One region of the Neorhizobium descurainiae genome, then DNA from elsewhere that is predicted to be linked to it. Evidence: predicted binding sites of a transcription regulator. Region 1 holds the regulator's gene; the other holds the start of a gene.
What was found. The regulator LexA, encoded in region 1, represses DNA repair genes until DNA is damaged. The targets are predictions, from matches to a motif close to TGTTCNNNNTGTGTTCNG.
Positions count from the first base shown of each region.

Region 1 (3,728 bases):
CGCTTTCGGCGCGCTTCTCATGGCGACCGCCTATTACCTGATTTCCGGCTTCGGGGTCTCGGCGGAACGGGCCTATATCATGATGGCGGTGATGCTCGTCGCGGTCTTCTTCGACCGGCCGTCGATCAGCCTGCGCAACGTGGCGCTCTCCGCCCTCGTCATCATCGCCATCTCGCCCTCGGAAATATTGGGCCCGAGCTTCCAGATGTCCTTTGCCGCGACCGCAGCCCTGGTTGCCGGCTACGCGCTCTGGAAACATCGGGCGGAAAAGCGCGATCCGGAGCCGCTGCCGTTCCGTCACCCTGCGGTGACGCCGGTTCTGGCCTCCTGGAATTTCGCCGCCGGCATCTTCGTGACATCGCTGATCGGCGGCATCTCTACGGCGATCTTTTCCGTCGAGCACTTTCATCGCATCGCGACCTACGGGCTGGCCGCCAATCTCGCCGCCATGCCGGTCATCTCCTTCGTGGTCATGCCGATGGGGCTGATCGGCATGCTGCTGATGCCCTTCGGGCTGGACGCGCCTTTCCTGAAGCTCATGGGGCTCGGTCTGGAGGCGGTGATCGCGATCGCCAAGCACGTGGCGGCCTGGGGCGGCGACGTCGGCATCGGCCGCCAGCATCCCGGGTTCCTCGCGGTGGCGACCGCGGGTTTTCTTCTGTTGACGCTGCTCAGAACCAGGCTCCGGCTCGTCGGTATTCCGTTCCTCGCCGCGGCCCTGCTGCTCTCCTGGCAGGAGCGCTCGAAACCCCTCCCGGATCTGCTGGTTTCCGAGGACGGCACGATGGTTGCGCTGGTGAACGGAGAAAATGTTGCGGCGAACCGCAGCCGCCCGCCGGATTTCATCTACGGCCAATGGAAGCGCGCGCTTCTCATTGGCGATCCCGTAAAGCCGGAAATGTCACCGCCGAGGGACAGGTCGCCCGATGCCGAATCTTCCGGGACGAAATCCCCGGATGCCGGGGCGGCCGAACGGCGTGACCTGACCGCAGAGGAAATCGAAACCGCCCGAGCCCGCATCAGGGAGGCGCCTGCCGGCCATTTCATCTGCACGCCCCGCATCTGGTGCGCCACAAGGACCGCCGCAGGCGTCATCGTCGCGTCCGTAGAGGACGGTCGCTATGCCGGCGCGGCCTGCGATGCGGCCGATCTCGTCATCGCGCCACGCGCCCGCTTCGACCGCTGCCGTTCCGGCGCGCTGATGATCAACGGCGATACGCTGCGCAGGACCGGCGCCCTCGAAGTATTTCTCAACGGCGCCAGGGAGATCCGCCATTGGCGGATCCATGCCGCCATGGCCGGCCGGGACCGTCCCTGGACCCGACACCGCCATTACGACTGGCGGAGCCAGACATTCAACTCGGCGCTGCCGGAAGCGCTCCGGCCGCTGATCAGTGATAGCGGCGGATGAGGCCGACGAGCTTGCCCTGGATCTTCACCCGGTCGGGGCCGAAGATGCGGGTCTCGTAAGCCGGGTTCGCGGCTTCGAGCGCGATCGAGGCGCCGCGGCGGCGGAAGCGCTTCAGCGTCGCTTCCTCGTCGTCCACCAGCGCCACGACGATATCGCCGGGATTGGCCGTATTGCTGTTGCGGATGATCACCGTGTCGCCGTCGAGAATGCCGGCCTCGATCATCGAGTCGCCCTTGACCTCCAGCGCGTAGTGTTCGCCGGAACCGAGCATCTCGGCCGGCACGGCGATGTCATGCGTGTTGTTCTGGATGGCCGAGAGCGGCACGCCCGCCGCGATGCGGCCCATGACGGGAACCGTGGTGGCGCTGGAGACGTCGTCGTTCGCAGCCGGCTTTGCAGGGACGGCGGCGACAGGCTGCGTCTTGCCGAGACTGCCTTCGATGACGCTCGGCGAAAAGCCGCGGCGTGGCTGCAGGCTCGGCTGATAGGCTTCCGGCAGCTTGATGACTTCCAGCGCCCGCGCCCGGTTCGGCAGGCGGCGGATGAAGCCGCGTTCCTCGAGTGCCGTGATCAGCCGGTGGATGCCGGACTTCGATGCGAGGTCGAGCGCATCCTTCATCTCGTCGAAGGAAGGCGGCACGCCGGATTCCTTCATGCGTTCGTGAATGAACAGAAGCAATTCCTGCTGTTTGCGCGTGAGCATGTGTTGGCACCCTGAGAGTCGGAAACAAATCCAGAACGGACACTATATGTTCCATATGTGTTCCGCAAGTCCCTAAATTTTGGTGAAGTATGGTGATTTTTTCTTCATGGAAGAACGCCACATATCTCTTTTCTCGCCACTTGCGCGGAGCCGGTCCGCTGCCAATGTAGTTTTTGCTGTACCGCATTCTGGGGGCCATCGCGTGAATGCAAGATCGATCGACCATCTCGTCCTGCCGGTGGCGCAGCTGGCGCTTGCGCGCTCGCGGTTTTCCGAGCTTGGTTTTACTGTGGCAGCCGATGCGTTTCATCCGTTCGGCACGGCCAATGCCTGCGTGTTCCTCTCGGACGGCGCCTATCTCGAGCCGCTGGCGATCGCCAACCGCCGTCACGCGTCTGCGGCGGCCAAGCGCGGTAATGTCTTCACCGCGCGCGATCTTGCTTTCCGCAAGGCAAGGGTGAGGCAGGGCTTTTCCGCGCTCGCGGTTGCCACCGTCGATGCCGCCGCCGATCACCAGCGCTTCAAGCTCAGGGGCGTTTCGGCAGGCGATATGCTGGAATTCTCCCGCGGCGTGAGGATGCCGGACGGTTCGCAAACCGAGGCAAGCTTCCGGCTGGCCTTTGCGGGCGACGATCGCACGCCGGATTTCTTCCTCTTCTCCGCCCAGCGCATCAACCCGCTGCCGGCCGATCGCGGCGAGCTGGAACGCCACGCCAACGCGGTCACCGGTTTGAGCGAGATCGTTCTTTCAGCCCCGGTGCCTTCCGAATTCACGCCGCTGATGGAGCAGGTGCTGATGACGGAAGCGGAGATCGAACCGTCCGTCATCAGGCTTGCCGCCGCCAATGCCCGCATCCGCATTGCGCAAGACCGGGACCTTGAGGCGGAATTCGCGCTCGCGCCGGTGCCGGATGCCGGGGGGCTCCGGGGCCGGGCGATCCTCTTCAAGACGGCCGATCTTGCCGTGACAGAGATCACCCTTGCTGCTAATGACGTCGCATTCGTCCGCCGGGAAGGCCGTGTCCTGGTGCAGGCGGCGCCCGGCCAGGGCGTCATGTTCGGTTTCGAGGAATAGTCTCATGGAAGTGTCCGCCAATCCGCGTGTCTTGGTCGGCGAAGGGGAGGGCAAGGTGCTGTTTGCGCAGGATGCGCGCCTTTCGCTGATCGCCGGCCCCTGCCAGATGGAAAGCCGCGACCATGCCTTCATGATGGCCGGTGCCCTGAGGGAGCTCTGCGGCAAGCTCGGCATCGGTCTCGTCTACAAGTCCTCCTTCGACAAGGCGAACCGCACCTCGATTTCCGGCAAGCGCGGCATCGGGCTCGAAAGCGCCATGGAGATTTTCGCCGATCTGAAGAAGGAATTCGGCTTTCCGGTGCTGACCGACATCCATACGGAAGAACAATGCGCGGTCGTCGCGAAGACCGTCGACATCCTGCAGATTCCGGCCTTCCTCTCCCGCCAGACGGATCTGCTGGTCGCCGCAGCCAGGACCGGCCGCGTCATCAACGTCAAGAAGGGGCAGTTCCTGGCGCCGTGGGACATGAAGAACGTGCTGGCCAAATTCACCCAGAGCGGCAATCCGAACGTGCTCCTGTGCGAGCGCGGCGCCTCCT
Region 1 is NZ_JBLFFK010000005.1:271,453-275,180, forward strand. Features, by position in the region: gene ACMGE0_RS12435 (ComEC/Rec2 family competence protein) at 1-1,411, shown strand, start outside; gene lexA (transcriptional repressor LexA) at 1,392-2,114, opposite strand; gene ACMGE0_RS12445 (VOC family protein) at 2,317-3,189, shown strand; gene kdsA (3-deoxy-8-phosphooctulonate synthase) at 3,194-3,728, shown strand, end outside.

Region 2 (3,728 bases), 100 kb from region 1:
CGTCTGTTTTTGGGCAAGCGGCTCGGCGACAGCGGCAGCGAGCGTCATCACCTCGATGCCGAAGCCTGGATCAATCGTCTCGATCTTGTCGCAGAGCAGGCGAGTCAGTCGCTTTACGTCGCGCACCGGCACCGCCATTCCGACGCGGAGGGCCTGCTGATGGTTGTCGACGCGGTGGCAGATGAGGTCGAGGCGGCGAGCGCCCAAGCCCCGTTCCTCGAGTTCGTGGCAGAGCTGGGTGACGAGCTTGCCGATGTAGCGGGCGATGGTTTCCGCCGCACCGATCGGCTCGGGGAAAGAGCGGCGCACTTCGACGAGGTCGGGCGAGCGGACAGGCTCGATCGGCTCGGCGAGCGCGCCAAGCGCCTGGTCGATGCGGCGGCCAAGTTCCGGTCCGAACCGCAAGGTGAGCGGGGCGCGTGGCTGCGCGAGGAGGTCGCCTATTCGCTCGAAGCCGAGGACGCGCAGGTCTGCGGACATCGACGCCGGCATGCGGAGCGCCTCCAGCGGAAGCGGCGCCAGCACAGATGCGCCATGGCCGGGCGGCGCGATGATGCTCGGCAGCGCGGCGTAACGAGCAAGCGCATGCGCGGCGCCCCAGCTGTCGGCGATCGCCGCACGTGCCGTGACGCCGGACATGGCAAGCCGGCCGACCAGTGCCTCGAGCATTACCACTTCGCCACCATGGAGATGATCGGTGCCTGTCGAGTCGACGACGATACCGTCCGGCGCGTCCGAGGCGACCACCGGCGCGAAGCGCTGGAGGATCCAGAGCGCCAGGCGGTCCAACACCTCAGCGTCCTCGACCGGCTCTGCATCCTGAATGGTGAGGCCAGGCACTAGGACCTGCGCCTTCGCGACCGGCATGCCGACGCGAAGCCCGGCGGCGTGCGCCGCGGCATCCGCCGCAGTCACGATCCGCCTGTTTCCCTCCCGGCCTATCAAGACGAGCGGCGCCTCAGCCGGAGGCGCCGCGTCGCCAGCCTTCCGCCGCAGCCGGTCGGTTGACCAGTTCGGCAGGAAGAGCGAGACGACCCGTGTCATCGCACGCCTCCAATTCGAAATCTGCACTTTCACCCGCGCGAGCCCGAATGAGCTCGACCAGCCAGCGGTGGTGGCCGACGCCTGGGACGGGCAGCGGCGTCGACGGCAGAACCGAGACGCGCCACCGCGTCGTAGCCGCAGTCGGCTGACCGAAGTCGGCCGCCTCCGTCTGTCGCCGCCAGCGCCGAAGGGCAATCCCGATCGAGCCGGCGCCCTCTGCCGCGAGTTGCAGTCGGCGCGAGGCGGTCATCGACAGACGCGCCACCTCAGCGACGACGGCGCCGAGACCGCCGTGGCGCAGCCCTTCCTCCATGCAGGCCAGCACGGTCTTATCATCGCCGGCTTCCACATAGATTACGCGATCCGGCAAGAGACCTGCCTGGGCAAGCGCCGGCGCGAAGAGATCGGGCCTGGTGATGCACCAGAGCACCTTGCCCCTCGTGCGCGCAGCAATGCCCGCGGCGAAGAGCGCGGCGGCCGCACCGTCTATTGCGCCATTGCCGCCGCCTGCAACCTCATGAAGGGCACCAAGAGTAAGACCGCCGCCGGGGAGTCGTGCATCTACCTCGGCGACTCCGAAGGGAAGCACCGACTTGGCGCGTCGATTCCGGCCTTCGATCTTCGCGATCTGCACGCGCAACGACTCTATGGCGGGCTCGGGCCGCAAGCTCCTTTTTGACCTCCTGGAACGGGACGGGTAGCATGTTCTGCATTTGTTCTATCTTTCGGCGCGAGGAGTCAAGACGCCTTTTTGCGCGAGACATGCACCCCGGAGGAATGTTGGGTACAACGAAGCGATCTTCGGTACATCCCCTTGTGCTTAGAACACAAATATACACATGATATAGTAGGTGCGACCTGGGCAGGGCTTATGATGGTTCCGAACACGCGATTCAGCGAATTGCTGCAAGACATTGAGCCGAGCACGACGACGAAGGAGAGGGCGTCCGGCGGACATACTGGCGTGCGTGACCATTTGCGGACGCAAGCAAAGTTTAAGGACCGTTACGTATCGAGCTTCCTCTCCGGTAGTTACGCTCGCGATACCTCAATTCGACCGCGCAGATCTGAAGACGGAGAGGAGAGGCCTGACGTCGATATTATCGTTGTGACGAATTTCAGTACGAGCGATCATCCAGACTTTGTCTTGAGCGAAGTGTGTCGTGCGCTCGAAGACGGCGGCGACGGCTACAAGGTGGAGAGGATTAATAAGCGCTCTGTCCGTGTCGAAACCTGGCAGGCGGACATGGATGTCGTTCCGGTGATTGAAGCCTGGAACGGCTACTACATTGCCGATCGCGAGACCGGCGAATGGAAATACACCAATCCGCCTGAGCACACACGCTGGAGCTCTGCCCAGAACGATCGGTTTGGCAAACGCTTCAAACCGCTGGTGAAGCTACTCAAGTGGTGGCGGCGCATCAATCCCAGCGGCAAGCGGCCGAAGGGCTTCGTCCTGGAGGTTCTGACGGCGATGCACGCGCCGACGGATCAGACCCATTATGGAGAGGCGTTCACTCAGCTCCTGGAGAATATCTACGGCGCCTATGGCTTCAGCGCGTCTCTCGACCAGAAGCCGGTCGTCCCCGATCCCGCCAACCCTTCCAACGATATTCTTGGGAAGGTGTCGCTCACCCAGTGGAAGGATTTCGTCGAAAAGGTAAGGGTCTACGCTGACATCGCCCGGCGAGCGCAGAACGCGGACGACATGGACGAAGCAACCCGCCAGTGGCGCCGGGTGTTCGGTGATCGCTTCAGAGCCACCGTCGCTCCGGCAAAGGCCGCGGGATACAGCGGCTTTGCAGCGGCGGCGGCGCCGGCTGCCAGTTACACCTTCCCGAACGCCATGGCGGCACCGAGCAAGCCGCGTGGTTTCGCTTGAAGTTCTGGTGGGCGATCGATAGCAGCCGCCTCGGCAAAGAACGCAGCGCCGTCGAGGAAGTCGCGACGTCGGAAGGCTGGTTCACCCTTACGCGCTGGTGCTTCCACGAGGGAATGTTTTGTGCCGTCGGCGTGATCAAGGCACACGGGCACGACTATCCCATAAGGCTCGTCTATCCAGATCAGTTTCCCGAGGTTCCCGCATGGGTGGAGCCGCAGGAAGATGCGCGCTGGACCACGCATCAATACGGCACGGGCATCCTTTGCCTCGAACTGCGCCCCGACAACTGGGTTGCAAGCGCGACAGGAGCCGATGTTCTGCGCAGCGCGTACAATCTTCTCCAGAAGGAAGATCCTCTCGGGACTGGAGGCGAGCGAGCGCCATCGGCCCACACCATCGGTGAGGTGCAATCCTATGGTTGGGGCGCCAATCCCGTTCTCATCGGCGCAGGCTGTCGTGAGCGGGTTGGCAGAGGCGAGGCAGCGGAGATCAAGGCGCTACGGTGGATGGCGACCGACGATATTTGGCCGATCCTCGTATGCGATGCCGATGATCGAGCGTCGGCTTGGCGACCGCCGGGATCGGACATCTATACGTGGCGCGTTGAGCTGCCCGTGTACGTCTCATTCAATGCTGCACCGTCAGACGAGGTCGAGCGCGCAGCACTCATCGAACTCGCCGGCTTTCCCGAGGAGATAGCAACATATCTGCTCGGTGCAACGTCGGCACTCATCCTGTTCAGCGGCGGTACCGAGCTCGTTGCGTTTCATTTGCTGAACGACGGCGGCCCACATAAACGACA
Region 2 is NZ_JBLFFK010000005.1:171,449-175,176, forward strand. Features, by position in the region: gene ACMGE0_RS11815 (DUF6504 family protein) at 1-1,044, opposite strand, end outside; gene ACMGE0_RS11820 (ImuA family protein) at 959-1,711, opposite strand; gene ACMGE0_RS11825 (SMODS domain-containing nucleotidyltransferase) at 1,916-2,926, shown strand; gene ACMGE0_RS11830 (ThiF family adenylyltransferase) at 2,923-3,728, shown strand, end outside.
Region 2: the regulator LexA is predicted to act here: its motif matches at 1,748-1,765, upstream of ACMGE0_RS11820 (ImuA family protein).